Regions from separate parts of the Vannielia litorea genome, predicted to be linked through region 1. Evidence: riboswitches for the same ligand, from Rfam matches in the RefSeq annotation. Region 1 holds a riboswitch; each other region holds the start of a gene.
What was found. A riboswitch is a leader RNA that binds a small molecule or an ion and turns the genes downstream of it on or off. The one in region 1 is predicted to bind cobalamin.

Region 1 (4,835 bases):
AGGAGGCGGAGAGCGCATGATAGAGCACGGCGGCAAAATAGACGGAGGTGAACTCCACCCCCTCGGGCGAGCCATAGTGAATGCGCTCGCGGGCGAGGAAGCCGTGCAGGTTCATCTGGCCGAGGCCAATGGCATGGCCCTCGTCATTGCCCTTGCGGATCGAGGGCACGGAGTCGATGGCCGACATCTCGCTCACCGCGTTCAGCGCCCGGATCGCGGTGCCGACCGAGGCACCAAGGTCGCCGCCGTCCATCGCGCGGGCGATGTTCATGCTGCCGAGGTTGCAGGAAATATCGGTGCCCATCTGCGCATAGCTCAGATCGTCATTGAACGCCGAGGGTTCGTTGACCTGAAGGATCTCGGAGCAGAGGTTCGACATGGCGATGCGGCCCGCGATCGGGTTGGCCTTGTTCACCGTGTCCTCGAACATGATGTAGGGATAGCCGCTCTCAAACTGGATCTCGGCCAGCGTTTGGAAGAAGGCGCGGGCGTTGATCTTCTTCTTCCGGATCTTCGGGTTGTCGACCATCTCGTCGTATTTCTCGGTGACAGAAATCTCCGAGAAGGCGCAGCCATAGACCTTTTCAACGTCATGGGGCGAGAAGAGGTACATGTCCTCGTTTTTCTTCGCCAGCTCGAAGGTCACATCGGGGATCACCACGCCAAGGCTCAGCGTCTTGATGCGGATCTTCTCGTCGGCGTTCTCGCGCTTGGTGTCGAGAAAGCGCAAAATATCGGGGTGGTGCGCGTTCAGATACACCGCCCCCGCCCCCTGCCGCGCGCCCAGCTGATTGGCATAGCTGAAGGAATCCTCCAGCAGCTTCATCACCGGGATCACGCCGGAAGACTGGTTCTCGATCCCTTTGATCGGCGCACCGTGCTCGCGGATGTTGGTCAGCATCAGGGCGACGCCGCCGCCACGCTTGCTCAGTTGAAGCGCCGAGTTGATGCCGCGCCCGATGCTCTCCATGTTGTCTTCTAGCCGCAGCAGGAAGCACGAAACGAACTCGCCCCGCGCCTTCTTGCCGGCGTTCAGGAAGGTGGGCGTCGCGGGCTGGAAGCGGCCGGAGAGGATCTCTTCCATCAGCTGCATGGCCAGCGCCTCCTCACCGCGCGCCAGCGCGAGCGCGTTCATCACCACCCGGTCCTCGTAACGCTCGAGGTAACGCTGCCCGTCCCGCGTTTTCAGCGTGTAGGAGGTGTAATACTTGAAGGCGCCGAGGAAGGTCGGAAAGCGGAACTTCTTTCCGTAGGCCGCATCCCAGATCGCCCGCTGGAAGTTCTTGGAGTACTGGTCCAGCACCTGCGGCTCGTAATAGCCCTCGTCCACGAGGTAGCCGAGCTTCTCGTCAAGCGAGTGGAAGAACACCGTGTTCTGGTTGACGTGCTGCAGGAAGTACTGCCGCGCGGCCATCTTGTCGGCCTCGAACTGGATCTTTCCCTCGGCGTCGTAGAGGTTCAGCATCGCGTTCAGCGCGTGGTAGTCGAGGCCCTGCGTCAGGCTGGCGTCAAGCATTGTGTTCCCCAGAATGTGTCGAGCCCGGCGCGGATGCGGGCGATGTCGGTTTCGGTGCCTGCCAGCTCGAAACGGTAGAGCAGCGGCACGTTGCACTTGGCGGCAATCACCCCGCCCGCGCGGGCGAAGGTGGCGCCGAAATTGCGGTTGCCCCCGGCGATCACGCCGCGCAGGAGCGCCCGGTTCTCAGCCCGGTTCAAGAAGGCGATGACCGGCTTGGCCACCGCGCCCCGGCCTTCGCCGTCGGCATAGGTCGGGGTGATGAGCACGAAGGGCGCGGTGACCTGTGGCACCGGTGCCGTCGCGCTCATCGGCAGGCGGGTGGCGGGGAGGTCCAGCTTCTCCACCAGACGGGCGGTGTTGCCCGACCCGCTGGAGAAGTAAACCAGATGCCCCCGCGCCGCGCTCATCGGCTCAGGAGAGCCGGCCGATCATGTCGGGGCGGAACCCGGCCCAGTGGTCGTCACCGGCAACGACGACGGGAGCCTGCCGGTAGCCGAGGCCCTGCACCATCTCCATCGCGGTTTCGTCCTCGGTGAGGTCGATCACGTCAAACGGCAGGCCGCGGGCCTCGAGGGCGCGGGTGGTTGCGGTGCACTGCACGCAGGCGGGTTTGGAATAGACGGTGATGGTCATGTTTTTGTCCCCTTGGGTCTTGCCTGATTTTTTCCGGCGGTGGGGACACGGAGACGGGGCTCTGCCTGATGCCCGCCTGCGCGCCCGGGCCCTCCGCCGCGGTCGTCGTTCATGCTCTGGCAGGTCTCCTGACTTTGCGGCTCGAGCGCCGGTGGTTCGCCTTCCCGGTGTTGATTCACCAGTGGATTTGAACCGCGACTCGCCGCTTACAGTTGCGGGGGCAGTGCCGGATTTACACCGGCTTCCCTCTTCGCCCCCGAGTCTTCCCGGGGGAACCAAAGCTCCACCATATTGGGCGGCAGGGCAGAGGGGTGTCAACATCTAGTGGTGTGCTCAGCGCGATTATTCTGTGGATGAATTTCGGGGCGTGTCTTTTTCACCGCGCGCTGCGTCGCAAACCGTGTATCCCGGCGGCCCCTCTGCGCGTATCACGGAGCTACAGGGTGCGGGCCGACAGGCTCGAGAATTGGGAAGCCGGTGCAACTCCGGCACTGCCCCCGCAACGGTAAAGCCGTGATGGGGCGTGGCAAGGCCACTGGGCGGGAGGAGCCCGGGAAGGTGCCGCGCTTCGGCCCCGCAAGGGCCACGGCCAAGTCCGGAAACCAGCCCTTGTGGAACACGTCGAACCGCGGGTGGCGGTCATGGCGCCTGACGGGTCGGCTCCTCCCCGCCGCGCCTGAAACGGCTCCTGTCTGCCCTCCGCCCCAACGGGCCCGCAGCGCGCGGCCGGAGACCTGAGAGATGAGCCAAGCGATCCACGAGCTGCTTGCCCGGCACCGGCCCGGCCATGCGCTGGAGCAGCCGTTCTATACCGACCCGGGCATCTTCCGCACGGATATGGAGACCATCTTCTACCGCGAGTGGCTCTTCGCGATCCCAGCCTGCGAGCTGGAGAAAACCGGCAGCTACGTGACCCAGCAGATCGGCGCTTACAACGTGGTGCTGGTGCGCGGCGCCGATGGCGAGATCCGGGCCTTCCACAACACCTGCCGTCACCGTGGCTCGGTGCTCTGCAAGCACGAGCGCGGGGTAGGGCCCAAGCTGGTCTGCCCCTACCACCAGTGGACCTACGAGCTCGATGGCCGCCTGCTCTGGGCGCGCGACATGGGGCCGGATTTCGACGCCAGCCAGCATGGGCTGAAGCCAGTCCACTGCCGCAACCTCGCCGGGCTGATCTACATCTGTCTTGCCGAGGAGGCGCCCGATTTCGAGGCCTTCGCCGCCAAGGTCGGCCCCTATCTGGCACCCCACGATCTGGGCAACGCCAAGGTCGCGCACCAGAGCTCGATCATCGAGAACGGCAACTGGAAGCTGGTCTGGGAGAACAACCGCGAATGCTACCACTGCGCGGGCAACCACCCCTCGCTCTGCCGGACCTTCCCCGAAGACCCGGTGATTGGTGGCGTGGCGGCCGATGGCAGCTGTCCGGCCCCCGTCGAGGCGCATTTCGCGCGGCTGGAGGGCATGGGCGCGCCATCGCGTTTCTTCCTTGACCCGCAGGGCACCTACCGTGTTGCGCGGATGCCGCTGCTCGAAGGGGCGGAGAGCTACACGATGGACGGCAAGATCGCCGTAACCAAGCGGCTCGGCCACATCCCGGCGCGGGATGCGGGTACGCTGCTGCTTTTCAGCTACCCCACCACCTGGAACCATTTTCTGAGCGACCACTCCATCACCTTCCGCGTGACCCCGATCTCGCCGATGGAGACCCGTGTCACCACAACATGGCTGGTCCACAAGGACGCGGTCGAAGGCGTGGATTACGACCTCAAGCGCCTTACCGAGGTCTGGACCCACACCAACGACGAAGACCGCGAAGTGGTCGAGAACAACCAGCGTGGCATCAACTCGCCGGTCTATGAGCCGGGGCCCTATTCGGCGGTGCAGGAAGACGGGGTGATCCAGTTCGTCGCGTGGTATTGCGCCACGCTGGCCCGCGCCCTGCCACCGCTGCGCGTGGCGGCGGAGTAGGGCGCATGAACGACCTGACCCCGATCACCGGCCAGAGCATCTGGAAAGACAGCGAGCCGCTCGAATGCGTGGCCGTCATCCCCGAGGTGCCCAACACCGCAAGCTTTGCCTTCCGCGCGCCTTCGGGGGCGATTTTCGACTATCTGCCGGGCCAGTTCATCACCCTTGAGCTGCCCACGCCGCAGGGCTTGGTGCACCGCACCTATACCATTTCCTCCTCGCCCTCCCGGCCCCGGTCGATCTCGGTCACGGTGAAAGCGCAGGAAGGCAGCATCGGCACCCGCTGGATGCTCGATCACCTGAAGCCCGGCATGCAGATCCGCGCTTTCGGCCCGGCGGGGCTGTTCAGCCACATGAACCACCCGGCGAAGAAGTATCTCTTCATCTCAGCGGGCAGCGGCATCACCCCGTCGATGGCGATGACCACCTTCATGTGGGATATCGGCACCGAGCCCGACATCGTCTTCATCAACTGCGCCAAGCGCCCCTCCGAGATCATCTTTCGCGAGCGGCTGGAGCACATGGCCAGCCGGGTGCCGGGCATCGTGCTGAAATGGGTGGTCGAAGAGGCCGACCGCTATCGCCCGTGGACCGGCTATCAGGGGCAGGTGAACCAGCTCATGCTCGGCCTGATGGCGCCCGACTATCTCGACCGCGAGGTGTTCTGCTGCGGCCCGGAGCCCTTCATGACTGCCGTGCGCGAGGCGCTCCA
Region 2 (4,835 bases), on a different contig from region 1:
GCCCGCCGCCTTGACCATCTGGCCCGGCAGGGTGGCATCGCCGGCGGAATAGCCGTTGGCGGCATAGAGAGCGGCGAGGGGCGCGGGGCCGGTGGGCGCGGGAATGGCGGCGAGGCGGGCGTCGAAAGCGGCGACTTCAGCCTGCGCCTCGGCCTCGCGGCCCAGCAGGGTGCCCATGCGGAGGATATTGGCGCGGATGTCGGAGAGAGTTTCGGCGGGGGTGAATACCTCGACCGTCAGGCCGAGGCGCTGGAGCATGCGAAGGGTATCGGGCGCGGTGAAGCTGCCTGCCAGCACCAGATCGGGCGCGAGCAGGTAGACCTCTTCGGCGCGGGCGGAATTGCCCGGCAGGGCGCGGGCGGCCTCGGCCATTGCCTCCTCATCGCGCTGGAGCATGCGGGTGACCGACACGAGTTGGCCCGGCGCGGCGAGGGCGAGGGCCAACTGGTCGGTGCAGAGGTTGATCGACACCACCCGCTCGGGCGGTGCGGCGAGGGCCATGACGGCCCCCGCCAGCCAGAGCGCGAGCGCACTGGCGAGGTGCTTAGAACTTGGCACGGAGGCCGAGGTAGAAGGCGCGGTCGGACTGGCCGTAACCGTTGACGGTTTGGTATTCGACATCGCCGATGTTCTCGATCCGGAAGTAGGCTTCGGCACTGTCGCTCACGTCGTAGGTGACCATCGCATTGACGACCGTGTAGTCATCGCCCTCGATGGTGGCGAAGGTCTGCGCGTCGACGTCGAGCGTGTCGGCAACGTGCTGGAGTTCACCGATGACGTTCCAGCGCGGTGCGATCTCGGCCTCGAGACCGAGGACGAGGTTGTGACGCGGCACGCGCAATTCGCGCAGGTCGTTCTCATCCACACTTTCGGTGTAGGTGTAGTTTCCGAAGAGCGACACCTTGTCGGACAGAGCCTTGCGGCCCGACAGCTCGATCCCCTTGCTCACAGAGGTGCCGGGCACCTGCGTGTAGACGAAGAATGCATCGGAGCCGATCATGTCATCGACCTCTGTGTAGAACAGCGTGGCCTTGACGAAATCGTCGCCGCCAAGCCGCTTTTCGATGCCCAGCTCGGCGCTGCGCGAGGTTTCGGGCGTCAGGGTGTCGTTACCGTAGATCGGTGCGTAGAGCTCATAAAGCGAGGGGGCGCGGAAGCCGGTTGCCAGTGCGGCCCGCACGATCAGATCCTCCTGCGGGCGCCAGGCCAGTGCCAGACGACCGGTGGTGTGCCCACCAAAGCGGTTGTGGGCATCGTGGCGCAGGGCGGCCGACACATCGAGCTCGCTGGATGCGGCCCAGTTGACCTCGGCAAAGACGCCTGTGGTGTTCTGCTTGCCGGTGGCGGTGATGAAGGTGGCGGAGGTGAAGTCTTCTTCCGTGTAGTCGGCACCGAAGTTCAGCTGGACCGAGGGCGACAGCGTGGCTTGGCCGAGGTAGCGCAGCCCGTGGCGCTCGCCTTCGTAGCGGTTGCCCGACACGGCATAGTCGCGCTCAATGTCGTAATAGGTGGCCTCGAACTGATGGGTGATGGCCCCGGCGTCGTAGCGGGCGAAGGCGCGCAAGCCGTTCGAGGTGCCATCTGTCTCTTCGGCGGTATCACCGAAGGGAAAGCCGCCGTCGATGGCGACGGTGCTCTTTTCGGTAAAGCCGGACAGCCCGATGGAGAGGGCGTCGGTCAGGGCGTATTCGCCGTTGAACGAGAGCCGGACCGACGAGAAACCATCGGCTTCAGTGTTGCCGTCCTCTTCATCGGCAGACGAGAACCCGCCGAACTCGAGGCGTTCAAGCGTGACGGCGAAGTTGTGCCGCTCGCCGAGGCTTGTGACGGTAGCGGCGAGGCCGAAGCTGTCGTAGCTGCCGATTTCACCGGACAGATAGACGTGGGTGCCCTCTTCGGTGGCGCGGCGGCTTTGGAGCGAGATCACCCCGGCCACGGCGGAGGAGCCGTATTGGGCCGATTGCGAGCCCTTCAGCACCTCGATGCGGCCGAGGCCGGAGACGCCCATCAGGCCGAAGTCGTAGGAGGGGGAGGGAGAGGACGGATCGAGCACATCGATGCCGTCGATCTGCACCTTCACGTATTTCTGGTGCAGGCCGCGCATCCGGATGTCTGCGAGGCTGCCCGGCCCGCCCGATGCGGCCAGCGAAAGGCCCGGCTGGCGGGAGAGGTAGGTGGCAAGGTCATCATCGCCTGCCGCTTCCAACTCCTCCCGCGTGCTCACCTCGACGGTGGCGCCGGTGCGGTCGGTTTCGGTGCCGTCGGAGAGGTCGGCGGTGACGGTGATGGTTTCGAGGTCGTAGCTCTCCTGCGCGGAGAGCGCGGAGGTGGAGAGCGCGAGGGCTGCGGTGGTGGCGAGGAGGCGGTTCATCTCCAAAGTCCTTCTGCGTCGGGCCGGAGCCCGCTGTGGCGTGGTGTCTTTGGAATGCGAGGCGTTCCGCGGACGGTGCTTTCGTCACCGCTACGGACTGACCGCTCACGCCGTGCGCCCCGCACGGGTTCAGGGTGATCGCCTCGGCAGGTCTCCTGACTTGCGGGTCATCGCGAGTTGGCCGGCCTTCCCGGGGGATGCTCCCCCAGTGGCGCACAGGCCTCGCTCTCCGCTTACAGTTGCGGGGGCAGTCGTGGCCTTGGGGCTTCTGCCCCGCACCACGTTCCCTTTTGCTCCGGGCTTGCGCCCGAACCGAAGCAGAGGCGGGTTAGCGCGGCTCGGGGGAGTCGCGCAAGGGATTTGTTAACGGTTTTGGGTGGCTGGGGCCGTGCTGCGCCACCGTGCGGGGCGGCGCGGCACGGCTTGAGCGCGGGTTACTCCGCCGCGGCCTCGGCCCGCTCTGCCGCGCCCGGCTGGTTCAGCGCTTCGACCTTTTCGCCGCTGCCGGCATTGGTTGCCGCGCGCAGGACGAGGAAGCCCACCACCGCCGAGACGGCAGAGCCCAGCAGCACGCCGAGGCGCACCTCGTTCATCAGGGCGGCATCCGAGAAGGATAGCGAGCCGATAAAGAGCGACATGGTGAAGCCGATCCCGGCGAGGCAGGCGAGGCCGTAGATGTGCATCCAGTTGACCCCGAAGGGCAGCTTGGCGAGCCCGGTCTTGACCATCAGCCATGTGGTGCCGAAGACGCCCACCTGCTTGCCGACGATCAGGCCGAGCGCAACGCCGAGCGGCACAGGGTCGAGCAGCGACGAGAGCGACATGCCCTGCAGCACCACGCCAGCATTTGCGAAGGCGAAGAGCGGCACGATGACGTAGAGGACGTAGGGCGCGAGGCCGTGCTCGATGGAGTGCAGGGGCGACTTGTTCCACTTGTCCTTCAGCGGGATGCAGAAGGCGGTGATCACCCCGGCGAGTGTGGCGTGCACGCCGGACTTGAGCACGAAGACCCACATCACCACGCCGAGCAACAGGATCGGGGCCACGCGGTGCGCCCCGCGCAGGTTGCGCCAGATCATCAGCGCCAGCGGGATGCAGGCGAGGAAGAGGTAATCAACCTGAAGGTTGGCGGTGTAGAACAGGGCGATGATGAGGATGGCGCCCATGTCATCGAGGATCGCCAGCGTCAGCAGGAAGATCTTGAGGGAGGAGGGCACGCGGGAGCCAAGCAGGGCCAGAACGCCCAGCGCAAAGGCGATGTCGGTGGCCGCCGGAATGGCCCAGCCGCCGATGGTGGCCGGGTTGCCCCAGTTGAAGAACACGTAGACTGCCGCAGGCACCACCATGCCGCCGACCGCTGCCATGCCGGGCAGCACCACGTCGGCGGGGTTCTTCAGCTTGCCTTCCATCAGCTCGCGCTTCAGCTCGAGACCGATGAGGAAGAAGAAAATGGCCATGAGGCCATCGTTGATCCACAGGAGCGCCGGTTTCTCGATGCCCTCGCCGTTCACCGTGACGCCGATGTAGGCGCCCAGAAATTCCTGGTATTCAGGGTTGAGCGAGGAGTTGGCCACCATGAGAGCGGCCACGGCGGAGAGCATCAGCACCACACCGCCGGCGGCATCGGAGCTGAAAAATTCATCGAGTGTTCTGCGGAGCATTCCCTGTCCCTGTTGCGCGTTTAGCTTCCCTACGTAACGAGATGGCAACCCTGCCGGATCAGATCAACCGTGTGAGGCGCGGTGTCGCAGTTTTTTTCTCATGTTTTCTGGAAGATCGCGCAGGCCAGCTCGGCGCGGATGGCGAAACCGAGGCTCTCGTAGAGTTTGATTGCCGCCGGATTGGCCGCGAAGGCGTGGAGGAAGGGCGTGTTGCCGGTCACCGCAATGGCATGTGCGACATGGGCCGAGAGCAGGCGGGCGAGGCCCTGCCCGCGCGCCGAGGGGTCGGTGCAGACGCCGGAGATTTCGGTGAAGCCGGGTGCGGCCATGCGGGTGCCGGCCATGGCAATGAGGCGGCCCTCGTGGCGGATGCCCCAGAACGGCCCCAGCTCCAGCGCGCGCAGGGTGAAGGGGCCGGGCTTGGTGGCCCCGGCGAGGGCCAGCATATCAGCAGCATCGGCCTGGCCGAGCGGGATGATGCGCGGGTCGTCCGGCGCGGGCGGCAGGGTTTGGCTGGTGAGCTGGACGGCATCGGCGCGCAGGGCTTCGGTGAAACCGGGGAGGGCGGCGACCGGGGCGGTTTGCAGGAAGACGGCCAGCTCGCCGGGGGCGGCGAGGGTGGTGAGGTCTTCGGGGTGGGCCGGGTCGATGGCGGCGAAGGGGATGAGGCCGGGATCGTAGCGCAGGGCGGTGCCGTGGCGCTGGGCGAGATGGGCGTGGGGGCCGGTAAGCGCGGCGCGGGCGGGGGTGTCGAGCGGGTGGTCGGGCATTCTGGAGCTTCCTGCGGGATTGTGGAGACCGTT
Region 3 (4,835 bases), 630 kb from region 1:
AAAAAAGCTTCGAGAGTGCGAAATCCCGCATCACGGTGCGCGCGGCGATGACGGCGATCATCATCTTCGTGGTCTTCTGCGGTATCCTCGGCGTGCTCTGGATCGGCGCGCGCGACGTGCGCGACGGGGTGATGAGCGCGGGCGAGCTAGTCCAGTTCGTCATCTACGCTGGCATCATGGCCGGGGCCGTGGCGGCGCTTTCCGAAATCTGGGGCGAGCTGCAACGCGCCGCAGGGGCGACCGAGCGGCTGATCGAGCTGCTGGTGGCCGAGGATACGGTGAGAGACCCCGCAGAGCCGCTGGCGCTGGACGGCCGGGCCAAGGGCGCCATCGGCTTTCAGGACGTGGTGTTCCACTATCCCACCCGCCCCGGCGAGGCCGCGCTCTCGGGCGTCAGCTTCGATGTTCAGCCGGGCGAGACCGTGGCCCTCGTCGGCCCTTCCGGTGCAGGCAAGTCCACGATCTTCCAGCTGCTCCTGCGCTTCTACGATCCCGCCTCGGGCGAGATCACGCTGGATGGCACCCGGCTCGATGCCACCACCCGTGAGGCCCTGCGCGCCCAACTTGCGCTGGTGCCGCAAGACCCGGTGATCTTTGCTGCCACCGTGACCGAGAACATCCGTTTCGGCCGCCCTGAAGCGACGCAGGCCGAGGTCGAGGACGCCGCCCGCGCCGCCGCCGCCCATGAGTTCATCACCGAGCTGCCCGAAGGCTACGAGACCTATGTGGGCGAGCGCGGGGCGATGCTGTCGGGCGGGCAAAAGCAGCGCATCGCCATTGCCCGTGCCATCCTGCGTGACGCCCCGGTGCTGCTGCTCGACGAGGCCACCTCGGCGCTTGATGCCGAGAGCGAGCAACTGGTGCAGCAGGCGGTCGAGGCGCTTTCTGCCGAGCGCACCACGCTCATCGTCGCCCACCGGCTGGCCACGGTGAAAAAGGCCGACCGCATCCTCGTGTTCGAAAAGGGCCAGATCGTCGCGACGGGCACGCATGACAGCCTCGTGGCACAGGGCGGCCTCTACGCCCGTTTGGCCCGACTCCAGTTCACCGAGGGGCTGGCGGCGGAGTAGGGCGCAACGCGTTGCGCCACCCTACAACCCCCGCGCGAATCCGCTAGACACAGCCCGCCACATCCCGCATCTTCCGCCCCGATGGTGTCCGGCCCCGAAAGGCCGGCTGAAAAGGGAACGCGGTGCGGGCGAAAAGCCCTAATCCGCGACTGCCCCCGCAACTGTGAGCGGCGAGCGACCCCCGAAATGACCACTGGGCCAACGGCCCGGGAAGGTCGGGGGAAGTGACGACCCGCAAGTCAGGAGACCTGCCATCACCAGCGCGTGGTCCACGCGTTGCAGTCACCTTGAGACCCGGGCGGGGTGCCCTGGGGTGGAGAGACGGGATGAAGCCAACAAGGCCTTTCACATCGCCAGCCGCCACCAGCCCCCGCCTTCTTGCGCGGAGGGCGCGATGCTTCTGGAACGGACGATCATTCAACTCGATATAGGCCCGCTGCCGCCAGACGAGGCGCGGCAGCTTGGCCAACTTGGCTTCATGCAATGGCTGGCGGGGCTGCCCGGCGCGGCGGACTACCCGAGCGCAGCGCGCGCGGCCCACGCCCGGGCAACGCCCTTCGCCGCAGGCTCGCCAGCGCTGGCGGAGTTCTGCGCGCTGCTGACGGCCTCGCTCTGCGGGCCGATTGCCCCGCTGTCGCTGGCGATGCCGGCACAGCGGCGGCGCGGCGGGGCGGCGGCCAAACGCAGCTTGCGAATGCCTCTCTGACATCTTGCGAACCCGGCCGCGCGGCACCCGCGCGGTCAGGCCGAGGACCATTGCAGCGGGCCGCCCAGGCGGACCCGCGAGGCTCGGCGTTCCCAACGATGGTCACGGACGGATCGACAGGAAAGGACTGATCCATGAGTGAGAACCAACTGACAAAACGGCTCGACGAAGGGCCGGTAATCTGCGCCGAAGGCTTCCTCTTCGAGCTGGAGCGGCGGGGCTATCTCAGCGCCGGCGAGTTCGTGCCCGAGGTGGCGCTCGAACATCCCGATGCCCTGCGCGCGTTGCACGTGGATTTCCAGCGCGCGGGCAGCGATATCGTCGAGGCCTTCACCTACAACGGCCACCGCGAAAAGATGCGCGTGATCGGCAAGGAGGATCTGCTTGAGCCGCTGAACAGGGCAGCGCTGCGGATCGCCCGCGAGGTGGCCAACGAGCGGCCCGGCAACCTGATGGCGGGCAACATCTCCAACACCAACATCTGGGCACCGGACGATCCGGCGCGGCAGGCCGAGGTGCGTGCGATGTTCGAGGAGATGGTCGGCTGGGCCGTCGAGGAGGGCGCCGACATGATCATCGGCGAGACCTTCTACTACGCCGGGGAGGCGCTCTGCGCGCTGGATGTCGCCAAGGCCTCCGGCCTGCCGGTGGTGCTGACGCTGGCCCCGATGGCGGGCGAAGAGATGCGCGACGGTCGTGGCATCGTCGAAACCTGTCAGGCGCTGGAGCAGGGCGGGGCCGATGTGGTCGGTCTCAACTGCTTCCGCGGGCCGGAAACGATGATGCCCTGGCTACGGGCCGTGCGGGCGGCGGTGTCGTGCCATGTGGGCGCGCTGCCGATTCCCTATCGGACCACCGAGGCGGAGCCGACCTTCTTCAACCTCAGTGATGACAGCGGCTGCACCTGCCCGGCGCCGCATGGGCGGGCCTTCCCGACCGCGCTCGATCCGATGTTCTGCAACCGCTACGAGGTCGGCGCCTTCGCGCGGCAGGCGCAGGAACTCGGGGTGAACTACCTCGGCGTCTGCTGCGGCGCGAACCCCATGCTGATCCGCGAGGTGGCCGAGGCCGTGGGTCGGGTGACAGAGGCCAGCCGCTTCTCGGAGCGGATGGAGAACCACTTCATGTACGGCAGCAACGCGCGGCTGCCGGAGCACATCAAGGCGCTGGGCGAAACCGCCTGAGCCCCGGCGCCCGGCGGGCAATCCCGCCGGGCGCCTTCACCCCATCGGGCCGGTGGTGCTGTTCAACGCGCCCGGTTCTCGGGCTTGCGCACGGCACTACGGCGCCCCTGCCGCTTCGCAACCCCACGTCACAGCCCCATGCCGCTTGATCCCCGCGCGGCTCTCGCTCACTATCTCCCAACACGTCGCGGAGCCGCCATGAGAGCGGCCCGTGGCCAAGGGGAGGAATGACCATGAGCTTTCAGAGCACTGCGGACCTGCGCGCGATCGAGAACCAGATGACCTGGGAAGAGCGCGGCATGCCGACCACGATCTATGACTTCATCTCGAAGACTAAGGCCAACCACGGCGCCCGTCCTGCCCTGAGCTACCAGATCTTCTCCGATCCCGGCGCCCATGCCGAGACCCTCACCTGGAACGAGCTGCACGCCAAAACGACCCAGGCGGCCAACCTCTTCCGCTCCCTCGGCGTTGGCCCGACCGATACGGTCGCCTACCTGCTGCCCAACGCCAACGAGACCGTCGTGACCCTCCTCGGCGGCGCGGTCGCGGGCATCGTGAACCCGATCAACCCGCTGCTCGAGCCCGACCATATCTCGGCCATCCTGCGCCAGACCGGCGCCAAGGTGCTGGTGACGATGAAGAGCTTCCCCAAGTCCGATGTGGCCCAGAAGGCCGCCGAGGCGGTGAAGCACGCGCCGAACGTCACCCATGTGCTCGAGATCGACCTGCTGCGCTACGTCACCGGCCTGAAGAAGTTCATCATCCCATTCATCCGCCCCAAGACCGAGACCGTCCACCACGCCAAGGTGCTCGACTTCAACGCCGAGCTGGCCAAGCATCCTTCGGATGCCCTCACCTTCGACGACCCCAAGGAAGACCGCGTGGCGGCCTACTTCCACACCGGCGGCACCACCGGCATGCCCAAGGTGGCACAGCACAAGGTCTCGGGGATGGTCTACAACGGCTGGATCGGCCATGAGCTGCTCTTCACCGAGCAGGACAACGTGATCTGCCCGCTCCCGCTCTTCCACGTATTCGCTTGTCACGTGATCTTCATGGCCGCCATCGCCAGCGGCATGCATGTGATCTTCCCCACGCCCGCCGGATACCGTGGCGATGGTGTGTTCGACAATTTCTGGAAGCTGATTGAACGCTGGAAGGTGAGCTTCATCATCACCGTGCCCACCGCGCTCTCGGCGCTGATGCAGCGCCCGGTGAATGCCGATGTGAGCAGCGTCAAAACCGCCTTCTCCGGCTCCTCCCCGCTGCCCGTTGAGCTGTTCAACCGCTTCGAGAAGGCAACCGGGGTCGAGGTGGTCGAGGGCTACGGCCTCACCGAATGTACCTGCCTCGTCGCCTGCAACCCGCCCTCGGGCGAAAAGAAGATCGGCTCCGTGGGCCTGCCCTTCCCCTATACCGAGGTGAAGATCCTGCGTGATGGCCCGGATGGCCCGACCGAATGCAGCACTGACGAGGTGGGCGAGATCTGCGTTTCCTCCCCCGGCGTCTTCCCCGGCTCGACCTACACGGAGGAGGACAAGAACCACAAACTCTTCCACCATGATGTCTATCTCCGCACCGGCGATCTTGGCCGGATCGACGCCGATGGCTACCTCTGGATCACCGGCCGCGCGAAAGACCTGATCATTCGCGGCGGCCACAACATCGACCCGGCGGAAATCGAAGATGCGCTCGCGGGCCACGAGGCGGTGGCCTTCGCAGGCGCCATCGGCCAGCCCGATGCCCACGCGGGCGAACTGCCCTGCGCCTATGTCGAGCTGGTCGCTGGCGCCACCGTAACCGAGCAGGAGCTCATCGACTTCGCCAACGCCCGCATCCACGAGCGCGCAGCCTATCCGAAGTATCTTGAGG

Region 2: linked by a shared signal. The riboswitch ahead of KUV38_RS18750 (TonB-dependent receptor plug domain-containing protein) and the one ahead of KUV38_RS09310 (aromatic ring-hydroxylating oxygenase subunit alpha) in region 1 are both predicted to bind cobalamin.
Region 3: linked by a shared signal. The riboswitch ahead of KUV38_RS12265 (hypothetical protein) and the one ahead of KUV38_RS09310 (aromatic ring-hydroxylating oxygenase subunit alpha) in region 1 are both predicted to bind cobalamin.

What each region holds. Positions count from the first base shown of each region.
Region 1 is NZ_JAHVJR010000001.1:1,879,676-1,884,510, reverse strand. It holds gene nrdE (class 1b ribonucleoside-diphosphate reductase subunit alpha) at 1-1,516, opposite strand, end outside; gene nrdI (class Ib ribonucleoside-diphosphate reductase assembly flavoprotein NrdI) at 1,498-1,926, opposite strand; gene nrdH (glutaredoxin-like protein NrdH) at 1,931-2,152, opposite strand; cobalamin riboswitch at 2,253-2,447, opposite strand; cobalamin riboswitch at 2,577-2,778, shown strand; gene KUV38_RS09310 (aromatic ring-hydroxylating oxygenase subunit alpha) at 2,894-4,123, shown strand; gene KUV38_RS09305 (hybrid-cluster NAD(P)-dependent oxidoreductase) at 4,129-4,835, shown strand, end outside.
Region 2 is NZ_JAHVJR010000003.1:62,882-67,716, reverse strand. It holds gene KUV38_RS18755 (ABC transporter substrate-binding protein) at 1-501, opposite strand, end outside; gene KUV38_RS18750 (TonB-dependent receptor plug domain-containing protein) at 545-2,371, opposite strand; cobalamin riboswitch at 2,499-2,703, opposite strand; gene nhaA (Na+/H+ antiporter NhaA) at 2,806-4,032, opposite strand; gene KUV38_RS18740 (GNAT family N-acetyltransferase) at 4,131-4,802, opposite strand.
Region 3 is NZ_JAHVJR010000001.1:2,512,875-2,517,709, reverse strand. It holds gene KUV38_RS12270 (ABC transporter transmembrane domain-containing protein) at 1-1,070, shown strand, start outside; cobalamin riboswitch at 1,136-1,341, shown strand; gene KUV38_RS12265 (hypothetical protein) at 1,465-1,776, shown strand; gene KUV38_RS12260 (homocysteine S-methyltransferase family protein) at 1,911-2,960, shown strand; gene KUV38_RS12255 (acyl-CoA synthetase) at 3,194-4,835, shown strand, end outside.